DNA from 4 places in the Peribacillus frigoritolerans genome. Region 2 is predicted to be linked to each of the others. Evidence: riboswitches for the same ligand, from Rfam matches in the RefSeq annotation. Region 2 holds a riboswitch; each other region holds the start of a gene.

Region 1 (4,661 bases), 2.2 Mb from region 2:
GAAACATATGCAGGAATGGTGTTTCCTTTAAACGTTTTTTTGATGAACGCTTCCACTTCTTTCGATTGATAAAGCTCCACTAATTTCTGCAACTCAGGACGATCGGAATTACCCTTTTTAACTGCAATGATATTAATATACGGTTTCGCCGTTTTACTTTCATGGAATAAAGAATCTTTTAAAGTAAGGCCTGCTTCGACGGCAAAGTTATTATTGATGGCTGAAGCATCGGCATCATCCAATAGACGAGGTGTATTGCCTGCAGCAACAGGTTGGATTTTCAAGTTTTTCGGATTTTCCCTAATGATTTCCAATGAACCCGATCCATTGAATTCCTCTTTCAATGTAATCAATCCAGCTTCCTGAAGAAGGAGTAGTGCACGGCCAAAGTTTGTTGCTTCATTCGGAACGGCAATCGTAGCGCCATCCGGAAGACTTTTAAGATCTTTATGTTTTTTAGAATAAAGGCCCATAGGTGCAATGACAGTCGACCCGATGGCCTCTAATTTCAGATTTTGGTCTTGAACGAATTCATCGAAGTAAGCGACCGTTTGGAATGAATTGGCATCAATTTCACCTTCACTTAACGCAAGGTTCGGTTGGATATAATCATTGAAAGTGACCAGTTCGATATTAAGCCCTTCCTCTTTCGCTATGTCGACAATGTATTCCCATGTTCTCGTATCCCCGCTGCTGACACCGACTTTCACTGTTTTCACATCATCCGAAACGCCTGATGCACCTTCTTCTTTCCCGCATGCTGCAGACACTATGGCCAATGCCAATACTATGATCGTTAATAAGATTTTCTTCATTTCTCCTACCTCCTGTTATTTTTATCTTCTTCTGATTTTTCTTGAAATAAAATTCCCGGTGGATTGCAATAATTGAACGATGATCACGAGCGCCGCTACTGTGACGACCATCGTCATCGTATCGAACCTTTGATAACCGTAAGCCAAAGCTAGATCCCCGACCCCGCCTGCCCCGACGGCACCTGCCATGGCCGTAGCTCCAACAAGCCCGATAGTCGCTGTTGTAAATGTTAGGATCAACGAACTAAGTCCCTCGGGAATCAAAAAGCGATAAATGATTTGCCATGTCGTCGCACCCATCGCCTGAGCGGCCTCGATGATCCCTTTGTCCACTTCCAACAGGGAGTTCTCAACAAGCCGGGCAATATAAGGAGCCGCGTAAAAGATTAGCGGAACAATGGCCGCATTCATTCCGATCGCACTGCCTACAATCATTCTGGTAAGCGGAATAACTGCTACAAGCAAGATGATGAAAGGAACCGACCGCAATATATTGATGATCGGGTTCAATACATTAAAAATCCATTTATTCTCCAGGATGTGACCCTTTCTTGTAATGACAAGCAGGATACCGAGCGGAAGCCCGATCAATCCGGAAAACACCAATGAAATGGCTACCATATAAAGTGTGTCACCGAAAGCTGTCAACAACTGCTCTGCTGTAATTTCCATTCCCCAAAGCGTATTACCCATTTATCTGCACCTCCTGGACGAGAATCCCCTCATCTTTAATATATTGATAAGCCTTATCCACCTCATTTTTGTTCCCTGTCACTTCGATGATCAAATTCCCGAAAGGCGTTTCCTGAATTTCAGAAATATTGGCTGATAAAACACTTAAATGAACGTCATATTTCTTCGAGATCGTTGAAAGTAAAGGAGTACCCGAAGTAGTCCCAATAAAATTAATTTTCCAAATAATCGGGATATGGGATCCTATGCTTTTTAGGAAACTTTGTGGAATTTCGTCATGTATGACCGTTCTCACGAAGTTTTTTGCAATATCCGTTTGCGGCTTCGCAAACACTTCGAAAACCGAACCTTGTTCAACGACGCATCCGCCCTCCATGACCGCTACCTTATTGCAAATTTCCCTGATGACAGACATCTCATGAGTGATTAGCAGAATGGTAATATTGTATTCTTTATTAATTTTCTTTAAGAGCTGCAGAACGGCACTCGTTGTTTGTGGATCCAATGCCGACGTAGCTTCATCACACAATAAGATCGATGGATTCGTAGCCAAAGCTCTCGCAATGCCGATCCGCTGCTTTTGACCTCCCGATAATTGATCCGGATAACTCTTCGCCTTGCTCGATAAGCCAACGAACTCCAACAGCTCGCCTACACGGTTTTTGATTTCCTTAGCCGGAGTTCCCGATAAAACCAGCGGCATAGCAATGTTATCAAAAACAGTCTTGGAGTTTAGCAAGTTGAAATGCTGAAAAATCATCCCGATTTTTTTCTTTTCTACCCGTAATTCCTTCTGGCTTAATTTGATTAAATCCTTGCCCCCAACAATCACCGAACCATCTGAAGGATCTTCAAGCAAGTTGACCAGCCTGATCAACGTACTCTTTCCGGCCCCGCTATAACCGACTACACCGAATATATCCCCCTTTTCCACTGTCAAATTAATGCCCTTCAAAGCCTCGACAGTCTGTTTCTTTGTTTGATAAACCTTTTTAACATTTTGAAACTCAATCATCCAATCTCCCCCATGTTGTTTATTTGTACGAATTCATTATCCAGTGAGAAGAGCTTTGCAAAGTTTCATAATGATAGGGTTAAATTCGAAACTCACGAGTAATTGCACCAATTCTCCAAATAACCATATACATTTTGAATAAACAAAAGAGGCCTCTTCCGTCGTCAGACAGAAGAGGCCTCTTTTAGACATAAAAAAGAGTAAACTCTTAATTTAATTATCTAAGAAAAGCTCCTTCTTATCTTTCAAACTTTCGTCCGTTGGAATTAGCACAGTATTTTTACAAAAGTAAAAACCCGCTGCCGAGGTATCATAGGGCCAAGTCCCTCCACATCTCTTGATAAGAATTAACGTTATATTTAATTATGTCCTTCACTATATATTCTAATTTCTCTAAAGTCAACCATATTTTTCACCGTTTAAAATATTTTCACAGTATAGTGAATTGATAATTTTTAATTATATTAATATAATTAAAAATTATATTAATATAATTAAAAATTATATTTTATATTGATTTGCTCATTCTCCATACAAGGTGTTTTTGACTTTCCTCCCTTATCTTCATCATGCCTGAATTCGTATATAAACGAATCGCCCTTTGATTATCCGGAGAAACCCTTAAATGGTATTCGGATACATTAAATTGCCTGAAAAGTTTTCTGCGTAGCGAACCAATTCCTTGCCAAGGCCTTTACTGCGATATTCGGGAATAAGATAAAATAGATCTACATAGCCGATCTCAGTTCCTTCATACCCCCGAATTCGAAGTTCCATTTGTCCAATCGGTACTTGGTCATTTTCAAGGATCACCTGTCCCCCAGGAAATTTGCGGACCCTTTCTTCCATTCGTTGCAGATATGTATTTTCATCTCCAAAACCAGCTTCAGTTCCAAAACTTACAACAAAGGAATCTTTCCTGAATTTAACGATAATATCTTTGTCTTTGTCCGTATCAATGGTCCGAAAGATCAACTTTACCCACCCCTATTATTTTAGTGAAATAGTTATCAAGCAAATAAACTCATTTTACTTACACTTTTTATGATATTTCATTATTTACTTTTACAAGCGTCTTATTTCATTTTTTCTGAAAGGATTTTGCCTTAATCCCTATAGGAATGGCCATAATATTAAATTAAAAACAAATGCAATATTGTTGGGAGAGGTCTAGTAATGGGGATTGGGTAGGCACATATAATTTTTGAGTCTAACTTTGCAGGGTATGAATGTTCGAGAGGAATTTTGTTTATTCAGCTCCAACTCAACTTTTTCCCAAGCATCCTTTTTCCCTTTCATTTATATTCCAATTATAATAGGTAAGTGGAACATATTTACATGATTATCCATTATAAAAATCATTGGAGGTATTGAAGATGAAAGTTGTTGCAATAGTGGGAAGTATCCGTAAAGAGTCTTACAACCTTAAGCTTGCCAAATATATTCAATCTAGATATCAAGATCGGTTCGATCTCGAAATCTTGAACATTCGGGATTTACCTTTTTATGATCAAGATATTGAAAATGACCCTCCATTAGTTGTAAAAGAATTTAAATGTAAAGTGGCCGAAGCAGATGCAGTCTTGTGGGTAACACCTGAATACAACGGTACGATTCCAGGAGTATTGGGCAATGCAATCGATTGGTTATCACGTGTCGATAAAGTCTTGATTGGAAAACCATCATGGATCATGGGTGCGTCAATGGGGCAATTAGGAACGGTTAAAGCTCAATTGCATTTGCGTGAAATCTTATTCGCAATAGGCATCTCCTCCCCACTCCTTCCCGGGAATGAAGTATATGTTGGTGCAGTGCATGACAAAATCGATAACGAAGGCAAACTTACACATGAGTCGACTGTCCATTTTATCGATACGGTCGTCGATAATTTCATTAGCTGGTATAATCATCATACTCGTTAATGCTTTTAAAACAAGAATCCCAGCAGGATTAAACCTGCTGGGATTCTTGTTGCATCATAAAACAAAATTCATCCTCTTCCAGCTTGGAACGCTGGGTATTTTGTCATTCCGCCGTCAGCGAAAAGAGTGATACCCGTTACATAACTGGACTCTGAAGATGCCAGCCATGCAGCAACCGCAGCAATTTCTTCAGGCTTTCCGATATACCCCATCGGA
Region 2 (4,661 bases):
CAAGAATATTATTCAGGCAGGGGAAAAGATCGAACTTGCCCTCGACATGAATAAAGCACACTTTTTTGATAAAGGAACTGAACATCGCATTTTAGTTGAAGAAGATGAACAGATGCAGGAAAGCATGAAGTTATCTGCCAATTAAACATAAAAAGACCCATTCATATTGGGTCTTTTTACGTTTATTCAAATAAAACGATAGATTCATTCCTGGACCAATACCACTTCATCATGTCCGCATTCAGGGCATTTCATGAGATGCGGGCATTGGCCTTTTTGAAGGGATTGAGGGTATCCGTCGTTTTCTTTAAGTATGTCGATATCCATATAAGCACTATAATCATCAGCGTAGTCCATGAATTTCCCTTTATCCTCAAGATCACTGCCGCATTCCGGGCATTTCACATGAATTTTTCTCAAACCGTTGCAAAGCGGGCATATAGACATTGTTTTTCCTCCTGTTCCCAATACTTATGATTTCAGTATTTGTCGATTCCATTATTTTAACACATGGAAACACCCTCCCTAATACCAGAGGGAGGGCACTTCTATGCAATTATTTATTAACCATGTTAGCAGGATCGACCCATGCTTTGAATTCATCTTCCGTCAGGAACTCCAATTTCAACGCCGCTTCTTTTAAAGTAGAGTTGTCCTTGAATGCCGTTTTGGCGATCTTGGCTGCTTTTTCATAACCGATATGCGGGTTCAATGCTGTTACCAACATAAGGGAACGTTCTACATTTTCTTTGATTTTATCTCCATTTGCAGTGATGCCCACCGCACAATTGTCGTTGAATGAATGAATGCCTTCCGTCAATAATTTGACCGTTTGCAGGAAGTTATAGATGATGACTGGTTTGAATACATTCAATTCAAAGTTACCTTGGCTTGCTGCAAAGCCAATTGTAGCATCGTTACCCACGATTTGTGTTGCAATCATGGTAAGCGCTTCACTTTGTGTTGGATTGACTTTACCTGGCATGATGGAGCTGCCCGGCTCGTTTTCCGGAATGGCTATTTCGCCGATTCCGCTTCTTGGACCACTTGCGAGCCATCTGACATCGTTCGCAATTTTCATTAAATCCGCCGCCAATGCTTTCAAAGCACCGTGTGCGTAGACGATTTCGTTATGGCTAGTCAATGCATGGAACTTATTATCAGATGTGACAAAAGGATATCCTGTATCCGCGGCAATTTGTTTGGCAGAAAGTCCCGGGAATTCTTTCTTTGTATTGATTCCGGTTCCTACAGCCGTTCCGCCTAGAGCAAGGTTCAATAATTTTTGGCTGCTTTCCTCAATCATTGCCAAATCTTTATCGAGCATCGCTTTCCAACCGGAAATTTCTTGTCCTAATGTTAATGGTGTAGCATCTTGAAGATGTGTCCGGCCGATTTTCACGACATCCCAAAATTCTTTTTCTTTTGTATCGAATGTATCACGAAGGGCTTTGATGGCAGGAACCAATTTTTCAGCGACTTCCATAAAGGCTGCAATATGCATGGCGGTCGGGAACGTATCATTTGAGCTTTGAGCCTTGTTTACATCATCATTCGGGTGAAGGGTTTTCGATTCACCATTTTCTTTTAACCATTCATTCCCTTTGTTAGCGACCACTTCATTCACGTTCATATTACTTTGCGTGCCGCTTCCAGTTTGCCAAACTACAAGAGGGAAATGTTCATCAAGTGTACCTTCAAGGATTTCGCCGCAAATCTTGACGATGGCATTCTTTTTAACTTCGGAAAGATCACCAAGATCATGGTTCACCTTTGCCGCAGCTTGTTTAACGTATGCAAATGCACGAACTAATTCAATCGGCATTTTTTCGTTACCGATTTTGAAATTGTTACGGCTTCTCTCAGTTTGTGCTCCCCAATATTTATCAGCAGGAACTTTCACTTCACCCATCGTATCTCGTTCGATTCTGTATTCCATGTGTTCTCCTCCTATGTTTGCACTATTCATTGAAGACCTTTTGCATATGAAATGAATAATGTCGGATTATTCTTTCTCTCCATACATTGTACAAACTTTATTATTTTAAAGCAAAAATATCCCGCTGACCCTTTCCATTTTTTCTGAAAAATCCATGTTCCCTTCATGTTTATATGAAAATTCGGATATTCTTTTTTGATACATAAAGTGTAGGCACCGCTAGGCTTCGATTGACCTCGCCATGAACATCTAAGCATCATCACTCCCAAAATGTCCTTGACAGTATTTTGTATATATAGTAAATTCAAAAGAAATTGAATAATCTAAACTCTTATCGAGAGAGGTAGAGGGAATGGCCCGATGACACCTCAGCAACCTTCATTTGTTTCAAACCAATGAAAAGGTGCTAATTCCACAAGTTTGTGAACTTGGAAGATAAGAAGAATGACTCATCCTTACTTAATCAAAGTCTTCTTCTTAAAGAAGACTTTTTTTTATTTTATATAACTCAAAGGAGCAGTGAAAACCATGTATAAAACTGAAACATATCTTGCTCAATTAGGAAATCGCAGCGAAACGGCGACAGGAACAGTCAATCCGCCGGTATACTTTTCAACAGCCTTTCGTCACGAAGGAATTGGCCAATCGACGGGATTCGACTACACAAGGACAGGTAACCCTACACGCCAGCTATTGGAGCGATCCATCGCCGATCTGGAAAAAGGAGACCAAGGTTATGCCTGCAGTTCAGGAATGGCCGCCATCTCAACCATTCTCGCCCTTTTTAAATCCGGGGATGCATGGATTGTCAGCGAAGATCTTTATGGCGGTACATATCGTCTGTTAGAACAAGGTTTTAAAAAATGGGGATTGCAGTGTGACTATGTAAACACTTGTTGTTTGGAGGATATCGAAAAAGCCATCACTCCTCACACGAAAGCCATCTTCATCGAAACTCCCACTAACCCCCTTATGCAGCAAACGGACATTAGCGCCGTTGCCGCATTGGCCAAACGATATAATTTATTGTTAATCGTTGATAACACTTTTTACACGCCTCTTATTCAACAACCCATCCTGCTTGGAGCGGATATTGTGATTCACAGTGCAACCAAGTATCTCGGTGGTCATAATGATGTGCTCGCCGGTCTGATCGTTGCTAGCGGCGCTGAATTATGTGATGCACTTGCCTTCCATCATAATGGTACTGGAGCTGTCTTGAGCCCATTTGATTCTTGGCTGTTGATGCGCGGAATGAAAACCCTGGCATTGCGGATGGAGCGTCATGAAAAGAATGCCAAAATACTTGTAGATTACTTATCGGAGCATGATTGTGTCACGGATGTATTGTATCCCGGCAGAGGCGGCATGATTTCTTTCCGCATCATTGATGAAGCGGCTGTTAACCCATTTTTACAATCGCTCTCATTAATTTCCTTTGCAGAAAGCCTTGGAGGGGTTGAAAGCTTCATCACCTATCCTGCCACACAAACACATGCCGATATACCGCTTGAGGTCAGAACGGCAAATGGGGTTTGTAATCGCCTGCTCCGCTTCTCCGTTGGCATCGAGGATAGCGATGATTTGATTGGTGACCTGCAGCAAGCATTCGCACATGTAAAAAGGGAGGCACTACGATGACAGGTCATGATTTTAGCTTTGAAACGAAATTACTTCATAATCAACATAAATTCGATCCGGCAACTGGCGGTGTGAGCGTCCCCATTCAGCATGCATCGACTTTCCATCAATCCGATATCGATCAATTCGGCAAATATGACTACAGCAGAAGCGGGAACCCAACTCGCGAAGCACTTGAAGATATCATTGCCGATCTTGAGGAAGGCACTCACGGCTTTGCCTTTTCATCAGGTATGGCTGCCATTTCAACAGCCTTCCTGCTATTGTCTGCCGGAGACCATATCGTCATTTCCGAAGATGTATATGGCGGAACGTTCAGGATGGTCACTAGCGTATTGACCCGTTTCAATATTGAGCATACCTTCGTTGACATGACGGACCTTGAAAGCGTCAAAGCGGCCGTTCAGCCAAATACCAAGGCCATATACATCGAAACGCCTTCAAATCCGTTACTTAAAGTGACCGATATTCAAGCTGTATGTGATATCGCAAAAAAAGCCGGTGCCTTAAGTTTTGTTGATAACACATTCTTGACACCCGCATTGCAAAAACCGCTGAATCTGGGCGCTGATGTTGTCCTTCATAGCGCGACGAAGTTTTTATCCGGACATAGTGATGTGGTAGCTGGGCTTGCGGTCGTGAAAGATCCGGAATTGGCAGCAAGACTCGGTTCGCTCCAAAACTCCTTTGGAGCGGTCCTTGGTGTACAGGATGCCTGGCTTGTAATGAGAGGTTTGAAAACCTTGTCAGTTAGAATGGAACATTCACAAAAAGGGGCAGAAAAGATTGCAGCCTATTTAAAGGAGCAGCCCTTGGTGAAAAAAGTGTATTATCCCGGCCTAGCCGATCATCCACAGCACGCCATCCAGAAAGGCCAGTCACTTGGAGCAGGTGCGGTCCTGTCATTTGAATTGGAAAGTGAGGAAATCTTCCGTTCCTTCGTGAACACTGTCGAGCTCCCTGTTTTTGCCGTAAGCCTGGGAGCGGTCGAATCCATATTATCCTACCCGGCCAAAATGTCCCATGCTGCCATGCCTGCTGATGAAAGGGAAAAGCGAGGCATCACGAACAGCTTGCTCCG
Region 3 (4,661 bases), 1.8 Mb from region 2:
AATCAAAAAGAAAGGATATTGAATCGAATTTAAAACCACTGAATACAAAATCAACAAATTAATCAACGGGAAAGGAAGTAATCGGCATGCAAAAGCAAAATGCAGGAATACATCATATAACCGCAATTGTAGGCAATCCTCAAGAGAATGTGGATTTTTATGCTGGAGTGCTGGGAATGCGTATGGTGAAGAAAACCGTTAATTTTGATGATCCAGGCACCTATCATTTATATTTCGGAGATGAATCAGGTTCACCGGGCACTATCATCACTTTCTTTCCTTGGCCTGGGGCATACCGAGGGACAATTGGCTCCGGACAAGTGGGGATTACAACATATGCCGTTCCGGAAGGTTCAATGGGCTTCTGGGAAACGCGCTTGGGTAAATTTAATATTGACTTTGAAAAGATCTCACGCTTCGGCGAGGATTATCTGGGATTTCAGGATCCACATGGATTGCAACTTGAACTGGTTGAGCGTAAAGAAGGTAAAAATAGCGAGTGGTCATTCGGCGGTGTACCAGCTGACAAGGCGATCAAGGGATTCGGCGGTGCGGTATTATTGACGTCGAAACCGATCAAAACGATGGAACTATTAGAGGAAGTGATGGGTTTGCAAAAGATGGGGGAAGAGGGTGATTTCATCCGCTTCAAATCCACATCGGACATCGGAAATTTGGTAGATGTTAAAAAAACTGTTTTGCCAAATGGGAAAATCGGAGTGGGAACTGTCCATCATCTTGCATGGCGTGCAAGCGATAATGAAGATCATAAAGAATGGAGGGAGCATATCGCAAACCATGGCTATGGCGTGACACCCTTTACAGACCGCCAATACTTCGATGCCATTTATTTCAGGGAAGATGGAGGCATACTCTTTGAAATTGCCACAGATCCACCTGGCTTTGCTCATGATGAAACGAAGGAAACGATGGGTAGTAAATTAATGCTGCCGCCCTGGCTTGAAGAAAAAAGGGAGATCATGGAGAAAACGTTACTGCCGGCAGTGCCGAGAGTACTAGAGGAGGATAAATGATGAAGCATATTTTTCAAAAAGGAAGTAATCCAGATGCACCGTTGCTTTTGCTTTTACATGGCACTGGAGGAACGGAAACGGATCTCTTGCCATTATCGGAAATGGTTTCACCGGGATCATCCGTACTCAGCGTACGGGGAAATGTACTTGAAAACGGAATGCCCCGTTATTTCCGCCGGCTGGCTGAAGGAGTTTTTGATGAAGAAGATTTGATTTTCCGTACGAAGGAGCTTTATGACTTCTTGGAATCAGCGTCCGGACAATATGACTTCGATCGTGACAGAGTGGTGGCATTAGGTTATTCTAATGGTGCAAACATAGCAGCAAGTTTGATGTTCCATTTTGAAGGGGCATTAAAAGGAGCGATTCTTCATCATCCAATGGTGCCTAGACGCGGGATTGCTTTGCCGTCCCTTTCGGATATACCTGTATTCATTGCTGCAGGTAAAAACGATCCGATTTGCCCGGCAGCAGAAACTGATGAACTTAATCAAATTTTACTGCAAGCTGGTGCTGCGGTGGATGTTCACTGGGAAAATTACGGTCATCAGTTAACACGTTCAGAGGTTGATGCAGCAAGTTCATGGTTTCAAAAGAACTTTTTATAAGAATGGGAGGGATGAAGATGATTTCAGTTAATCCTGAAAGTCTTACTGAACGGGAGAATTATAAGTTTTTGACTGGAAGCATCATACCGAGACCAATAGCCCTGGTTACGACACAATCCGAAACCGGTACAATCAATATAGCTCCGTTCAGTTTTTTTAACATAGTCAGTTCCAATCCTCCTATGATTTCCATTTCTGTTCAACGGAAAGAAGGAGCTTCGAAGGACACTGCCCGAAATGCAATTCAAACAGGTGAATTCGTTGTTCATATCACTGATGAAGATAATGTTGCTGATGCAAATCGAACGGCCAAGGAACTCCCGTCTGACGAAAGTGAATTGGGTCTTACCAATTTCACTCAGGCTGTTAGTGAGAAGGTGTCGGTACCAGGATTGCAAGAAGCGAAGGTACGCTTTGAATGCACATTGGAGCATGCGATACCATTGGCAGGTTCCAAGAATAAACCTGGTTGTGATTTATTGATAGGGAAAATAGTCTGCTATCATATAGAGCAGGAGATTTACCATAATGGCCGGATTGACCAGAATGGGCTAAAACCTGTAGCAAGATTAGCGGGTCATACTTATACAAAACTAGGGGAATTATTTGAAATACAACGACCTTAAGGAATAAGAAAGAAAAAATGGCGTCATCTTTTAAGGTGTCGTCATTTTTTTAAAATTATTCCCGGTTAGCATTATCTGCAATTCTAATACTGTAAGCGACTGTTCCAAAAACAAGTTCATATCTATGCCAAAGGTGCGATGATCGTATGGATTTTAAAGGAAGTCTTTACAGACCGAAACAAAACTTGACAATTTTTGCATAGATTGATAAAGTTATAAAAAAATAACTTCTTATCCAGAGAGGTGGAGGGACTGGCCCTATGAAACCTCAGCAACAGGTCTGCAATGACACTGTGCTAATTCCAGGGGGTGAAACCTTGATAGATAAGACCGTACGTGTTTATTTGTCAGTAACGCACTCTTTTTTAGAGTGCGTTTTCGTTTTTTCTGGGTGCAAGATAAAGGAGAGTAAGAATGGAGAACAAAAGGAATCATGATTTTCAAAGGAAAATGCAGGCACGGCATATAATAATGCTATCGCTTGGCGGGGTGATTGGAACAGGTTTATTCTTAAGTTCGGGTTATACGATTCAACAGGCTGGCCCATTCGGCACCATCCTTTCGTATCTGATTGGGGCATTAGTGGTTTATCTAGTCATGCTATGTCTGGGTGAACTGGCAGTACATATGCCCGAGACAGGTGCGTTTCATAGCTACTCAGCTAAATACATAGGTCCTGGGACAGGGTATACAGTAGCCTGGTTGTATTGGCTAACTTGGACTGTTGCACTAGGATCGGAATTCACGGCTGCAGGATTGTTGATGCAGAGATGGTTTCCATCAATCAATGTCTGGATATGGAGTGCACTATTTGCCATATTGGTCTTGGCATTAAACGCGTGGACCGTTAAATTTTTCGCTGAATCCGAATTCTGGTTTGCGTCTATTAAGGTATTTGCCATTGTAATTTTTATTATTTTGGGAGCAGCGGCAATGCTAGGTTTTATTCCAATAATTCATTCACAATCCGCTCCGTTATTCTCCAATTTTACAAGTGAAGGTTTATTTCCGAATGGTGCTTTTGCCATTCTAATGACGATGCTTGCGGTGAATTTCGCATTCTCTGGAACTGAATTAATCGGAATTGCAGCTGGAGAAACTGTGAATCCAGAAAAAACGATACCAAAGGCAATCCGTATGACATTATGGAGATTGATTATCTTTTTTGTAGGAACCATCGTTGTATTGTCCGCATTATTGCCTATTTCGGATGCAAGCGTATTAGAAAGCCCCTTTGTGGCAGTTCTTGAACGGATTGGTGTGCCATATGCAGCGGATATTATGAACTTTGTTATATTAACTGCCATTTTATCTGCTGCAAACTCAGGACTGTATGCATCATCCAGAATGCTTTGGTCACTTGCAGATAAGGAAACTATATCACCAATATTTGCAAAATTGACAAAACGGGGAGTTCCGATTTTTGCAGTCCTTTTCAGTATGTTGGGCGGCTGCTTAGCCCTGTTCTCGAGTATTATTGCACCGGATACTGTTTACATAGTGCTTGTATCCATTTCTGGACTAGCCGTGGTTGTAGTTTGGATGAGTATTAGCGTGTCACAGTTTCTATTTCGCAGACGATATATAAAAGAAGGAAATTCAGTAAATGACTTGGCTTATCGAACGCCATTATATCCACTCGTACCAATCGTTTCTTTTATGCTATGCCTGGCTTCTTGCATAGGAATTGCATTTGATCCTACACAACGAATTGCACTATATTGTGGCATTCCATTTATTTTGTTTTGCTATGGAAGTTATTATGTGACAAAAACATATAAAGAAAAGAGGAGTAGATCATGAACAATAAAACTAACCCAATTGACGCTATTTTACGAGATCATTCAGTCATGATTTTGGACGGAGCTTTAGCTACAGAGCTTGAGAGGCATGGATGTGATTTGGACGACCCGCTCTGGTCTGCACGTGTATTACTTGAAAATCCAGAAGTGATTTATCAAGTGCATTCTGACTACTTTCGTGCTGGAGCGGACTGTGCGATTACGGCTAGCTACCAAGCCACTGTTGAAGGTTTCGCCCTCCGCGGAATACAAGAAAAAGAGGCTTTGGAGCTAATCCGGAAAACGGTTTTACTCGCAAGAAAAGCAAGAGATGATTTTTGGAAGGAAGAAAACCAAACGCTTAGGCCTAAGCCATTGGTTGCTGCATCTGTTGGCCCTTATGGGGCTTATCTTGCAGATGGTTCGGAGTATATAGGAAACTATGGTGTATCGGATGAAACTTTAACGGCATTTCATCGCTCACGGATATCAGCGTTGATTGAAGCAGGAGCTGACCTTTTAGCATTTGAAACGATTCCTTCCCTGCAAGAAGCAAAAGTATTATATTCATTATTGAAGGATTATCCAGAAGTTTATGCTTGGCTATCCTTT
Region 4 (4,661 bases), 2.0 Mb from region 2:
GGACCTCGCAAGAATAATCACAAAAACGAGAGAGATACGAAATCCTTCTCGTTTTTTATCATCAATAAAGCAACCTGGATCATTTAACAAAAAGCGGGATGTTTTTAATGAAATCCGGTGTTATGATGCCATTTTCGGTAATGATGCTGGTAATTAGATGATTCGGTGTAACGTCAAAGGCTGGATTGAAAGTCTTCACGTTTTCAGGAGCAATCCTAACACCTTGAATAAAGGTGATTTCCGCTTCATTCCGTTCTTCGATCGGGATGGAAGTACCGGACTCGAGAGTAAGGTCGAATGTAGTTGATGGTGCGGCCACGTAAAAAGGGATACCAAAGTGCTTGGCTAATATGGCCAATCCCAATGTCCCGATTTTATTGGCTGTATCTCCATTAGCCGCAATTCTGTCGGCACCGACGATGATTCCATTTATTCCTTTCTGGTGAATCGTATGGGCAGCCATATTATCAGAAATTAATGTGACATCCACCCCCGCTTGCATCAATTCCCAAGCAGTCAAACGCGCCCCTTGCAGGACAGGCCTTGTTTCACATGCATACACTTTTAGCGGAAAGTCCTTTTCTTTAGCCAGGTGGAAGGGAGCCAAGGCTGTGCCATACCGAGCCGTGGCAATTCCCCCAGCGTTGCAATGCGTTAGAATGGAATCTCCTCTAGTGAATAAGGATAAACCATGTTCCCCGATTTTCCTGCACATTTCTTCATCTTCAGCAAAGATGGCTTTAGCCTCCGATACAAGTGCTTCCTTGGCAGTTGAAATGCTTTGCGCAGCTTGCAGGGTATTTTCCATCCTCCTTAACGCCCAAAAAAGGTTGACAGCAGTTGGCCGTGAAGAGGCGAGTTTTTCAATATGCCTCGCTACATTTTTCTTGAATTCCGCTAATTCAGCGGTTGTTTCCTGTTTGGCACCAAGTGCAACACCAAATGCTGCCGTCAGTCCAATTGCTGGGGCACCGCGAACTTTTAATGTCAAAATGCTGTCATATACATCATCAACAGAATGAAGTTCAATAAATTCAGTTATGGAAGGCAGGGCTTGTTGATTTAATAATGTAATATGGGAATCAGCCCATTGTACCGAATAAGGTAATGGTGCTAGCTTTGTCATGTGCAGGTCTCCTTTTAAATGGTTGAATAAGATGGCAGTGTACGATGCTTCAACGCTTCAATGACAGCTGGAACATCCAATTCTTCTCGTTTTTTAATTAATAAAGCACCAATTTCCAATGTAGCCGTTTTGGCAGCGATCCTTGTTTCTTTATCTTCAATGACATTCAAATCGGCAACATGGGAAAGTCCGATGGTTCGCCGAATCATTTCACAGCCGGCAAAGCCGAATGCATCTTTTTTGAATTTTGTCAGTAAATAAGGCAGATAACCTTTCACATGGCGAAATGGGCTTTTATTTTGGCCTTCCCATAATTCGGAATAAGTTTCTTCAAAGGCATTCCAAAATTCATTAAGGTGTGTGAAAATCTCTTCCTTTCCAGCGCTATTACGTGTGACTGCCTGAAAGAGAAGGTTGGCGGTGTATTGACCAAGGTCAAAACCAACTGGACCATAAAAAGCGAATTCCGGATCGATAACCTTTGTTTCAGTTTCACTTGCAAATATACTTCCAGTATGTAAATCACCATGAAGCAAGGCTTCCTGCTCGGTTTCAAAGCTTTGTTTCAGCTTAGCGACCTCAAGGATCACTTCTTTATCATTCCATATATTTTTGGCGGCATCTGTCAATTCCACCTCGAAATCTCCCGGGAGTTCCTCAAAAAATGGATCCGTGAAAATAAAGACCTCAGTGATTTTGCAGAGTTCGGGATTCGTGAAATGTCGGGCCACTTCCTTTTTCGCAGAGGGTTCTAAATGATAATCGGATGTATAAAATGCCGTTTTCGCAACATATTCACCAATATGCTGAGAAAGCAATGGATATGAATCTCCTTCGATCAATCCTGTTCTAACGATTTTCAAGTGCGATAAATCCTCCATGACCGTGATGGCAAGCTGTTCATCAGAATAATAGACTTGCGGTACGAATTCTGGGCAATAACTTCTGAAATGAATCAACGCATTCGCCTCAATCGCAGCTCTTTTCAATGTCAGCGGCCAGCTTTCGCCAAGTACCTTGGCATAAGGGACCGCTTGTTTAATTATAATTCCTTTATTTGTGACTGTGTCTGTAATATGAAAAACATAATTTAAGTTTCCATCGCCGATTTCTTTACATGTTAAACTTGCATCCGCATTGACCAACCCAAGTTTTTTTGCAAGGGTTATAGCTGTTTCGTTTGTCAATCTCTTAAAATTTGAATGGTTTTGAGTCATTCTTTTCCCCTCCGGATTCAAAATAAGAATAAAAAAGCCTCTTTCATATAGAAAGAGGCAGAAGTTTTGGCTTCGGACCTCTTATCTTCCAGAATATGAATTCTGGTGGAATTAGCACCGTGCTCTGTGGATTTTATAATCCGGCGGTGAATCCGCCCCATTTCACAATGGTATTACAGTCGGTTGCTGGGCTTCATAGGGCCTTTATCCCTCAGCCTGCTCTTGATAAGAGTAAATGTTTTCTGAAATTTTAATCTTCGGGAAAATAATATCAACTTTTTAAATAGTTTGTCAATGGGTAAATTAATAAAAATCAGGACGGCGATCTTCGAATACAGGTATTTTGTTACGTGCATCCGAAACTCTATTGAAGTCCAAGGTGCCTGTCAGGAGTTCGTTTCCTTCTCCGGCTTCACTTATGATATTTCCCCAAGGATCAATTATCAAGGAATGACCGGCAAATATATTATTGACATCAGAGCCTGAGCGATTAACGGCTACAACATAGGCTTGGTTCTCGATGGCACGGCTAATCAATAAGGCTCTCCAGTGATCGAGTCTCGGCTTTGGCCATTCAGCCGTAACGAATAGAACTTCGGCGCCTTTAGCGGTATGGGCTCGCTGCCATTCAGGGAAACGGATGTCATAACAAATGAAACCAGCACATATTTTTTCATCAAGAGTAAATAAACCATCCTTTTCTCCTGGCTTCAGGAAATGATGTTCATCCATTAACTGAAATAAGTGAAGCTTATCATATTCTTTTATGAGATTTCCCTGTTTATCGATGATGATCATGGTGTTATAGATTCCCTTGCTCGTTTTTTTCGCAATGGAACCGCCTACGATGTGAATCTCGTGTTTCCTTGCCTGTGTTTTAAGAAATTCAATCGTTTTTTCGGCCTCTTGATCAGCAATCTCATTTAACCTGCTTAAGTCGTATCCGGTTGTCCAAAGCTCTGGTAAAATGACGATATCGGGTTCCGACCGTGCTGCTTTTTCCAACCATTGTTTGGCAACCTGAAAATTGATATCCGGTTGCCCGAATGCTATATCCATTTGAATACAAGCTATTTTCCACTTCATCGTTTAAAACCCCCATATGTAAAAAATGCTTTACAAGACTATGATAAACATATATCATTTGTGACTAGAATTTCAAGAAATTTCAGAGAAGGTGTATAAATGGTGCAATTCGAAAAATCCAGACAGCTTCAGGACCTGCCTAAGCAGTTTTTTGCCTCACTAGTCGCAAAAGTCAATGCCATCACGGAGCAAGGACATGATGTCATTAATTTAGGTCAGGGAAACCCTGATCAGCCAACACCAGACCATATCGTAAAAAGCTTGCAGTCTGCCGCTGAAAAAACGATTAATCATAAATATTCGCCATTCCGGGGGCATCAATATTTAAAAGATGCTGCTGCCGTCTTTTATGAACGTGAATACGGTGTCAAGCTGGATCCGAAAAGTGAAGTGGCGATTCTCTTCGGGGGAAAGGCAGGTCTTGTCGAACTGCCGCAGTGTTTATTGAATCCGGGTGATACGATCCTTGTTCCGGATCCCGGCTATCCGGATTATCTTTCCGGTGTTGTTTTAGCCCAGGCAAAGACCGAGTTCATGCCCTTGACAGAAGAAAATGTTTTCCTTCCAAAATACAGTGACATACATAAAGAAGTACTTGATAAAGCGAAAATGATGTTCTTGAACTATCCGAACAATCCCACAGGTGCTTCTGCAACTGAAAGTTTCTTTGATGAGACCGTCTCTTTTGCAAAAGAGCATTCAATTTGTGTGGTCCACGACTTCGCTTATGGAGCGATAGGATTCGACGGTAAAAAACCGGTAAGCTTTCTCCAGTCAGAGGGAGCGAAGGAAATAGGAATAGAAATATACACACTATCGAAAACATACAATATGGCAGGGTGGAGAGTCGGCTTCGCAGTGGGGAATAAGAGTGTCATAGAAGCTCTTGAACTATTACAAGACCATCTTTATGTGAGTCTCTTCCCTGCGATACAAGAAGCTGCGGCAAGCGCTTTGCTTGACTCGCAGAGCTGTGTAGAGCAGTTAGTGCAGATGTACGAGGGGCGAAGGAATGTTTTCATTGAGGGATTGAGGGCAATCGGCTGGGATGTCAAAGCTCCTGCGGCATCATTTTTTGCCTGGCTCAAAGTACCTAAAGGTTTTACGTCCGAGCGTTTTGCAGACTATTTATTAACGCATGCCCACGTTGCTGTTGCTGCAGGAAATGGATTCGGTGAATTTGGCGAAGGATACGTCAGGGTAGGGCTGCTGACTTCGGAAGATCGGCTGAA

The links. Region 2 has a riboswitch for S-adenosylmethionine ahead of ABOA58_RS06235 (methionine biosynthesis PLP-dependent protein). Riboswitches for the same ligand answer to the same signal wherever they lie in the genome.
Region 1: another riboswitch for S-adenosylmethionine. It lies ahead of ABOA58_RS22750 (methionine ABC transporter ATP-binding protein); the one in region 2 lies ahead of ABOA58_RS06235 (methionine biosynthesis PLP-dependent protein).
Region 3: another riboswitch for S-adenosylmethionine. It lies ahead of mmuP (S-methylmethionine permease); the one in region 2 lies ahead of ABOA58_RS06235 (methionine biosynthesis PLP-dependent protein).
Region 4: another riboswitch for S-adenosylmethionine. It lies ahead of mtnK (S-methyl-5-thioribose kinase); the one in region 2 lies ahead of ABOA58_RS06235 (methionine biosynthesis PLP-dependent protein).

What each region holds. Positions count from the first base shown of each region.
Region 1 covers NZ_CP158190.1:4,610,434-4,615,094, forward strand. Annotated here, with positions in the region: gene ABOA58_RS22740 (MetQ/NlpA family ABC transporter substrate-binding protein) at 1-815, opposite strand, end outside; gene ABOA58_RS22745 (methionine ABC transporter permease) at 837-1,487, opposite strand; gene ABOA58_RS22750 (methionine ABC transporter ATP-binding protein) at 1,501-2,523, opposite strand; SAM riboswitch class I at 2,759-2,870, opposite strand; gene ABOA58_RS22755 (GNAT family N-acetyltransferase) at 3,145-3,498, opposite strand; gene ABOA58_RS22760 (NADPH-dependent FMN reductase) at 3,900-4,445, shown strand; gene ABOA58_RS22765 (SDR family oxidoreductase) at 4,514-4,661, opposite strand, start outside.
Region 2 covers NZ_CP158190.1:1,263,759-1,268,419, reverse strand. Annotated here, with positions in the region: gene ABOA58_RS06250 (ABC transporter ATP-binding protein) at 1-145, shown strand, start outside; gene ABOA58_RS06245 (hypothetical protein) at 205-447, opposite strand; gene fumC (class II fumarate hydratase) at 557-1,939, opposite strand; SAM riboswitch class I at 2,268-2,381, shown strand; gene ABOA58_RS06235 (methionine biosynthesis PLP-dependent protein) at 2,468-3,580, shown strand; gene metC (cystathionine beta-lyase) at 3,577-4,661, shown strand, end outside.
Region 3 covers NZ_CP158190.1:3,048,877-3,053,537, reverse strand. Annotated here, with positions in the region: gene ABOA58_RS14940 (ring-cleaving dioxygenase) at 1-62, shown strand, start outside; gene ABOA58_RS14935 (ring-cleaving dioxygenase) at 87-1,034, shown strand; gene ABOA58_RS14930 (alpha/beta hydrolase) at 1,034-1,642, shown strand; gene ABOA58_RS14925 (flavin reductase family protein) at 1,660-2,268, shown strand; SAM riboswitch class I at 2,497-2,599, shown strand; gene mmuP (S-methylmethionine permease) at 2,683-4,071, shown strand; gene mmuM (homocysteine S-methyltransferase) at 4,068-4,661, shown strand, end outside.
Region 4 covers NZ_CP158190.1:3,227,680-3,232,340, reverse strand. Annotated here, with positions in the region: gene mtnA (S-methyl-5-thioribose-1-phosphate isomerase) at 80-1,126, opposite strand; gene mtnK (S-methyl-5-thioribose kinase) at 1,141-2,343, opposite strand; SAM riboswitch class I at 2,422-2,575, opposite strand; gene ABOA58_RS15795 (carbon-nitrogen family hydrolase) at 2,647-3,429, opposite strand; gene ABOA58_RS15790 (pyridoxal phosphate-dependent aminotransferase) at 3,529-4,661, shown strand, end outside.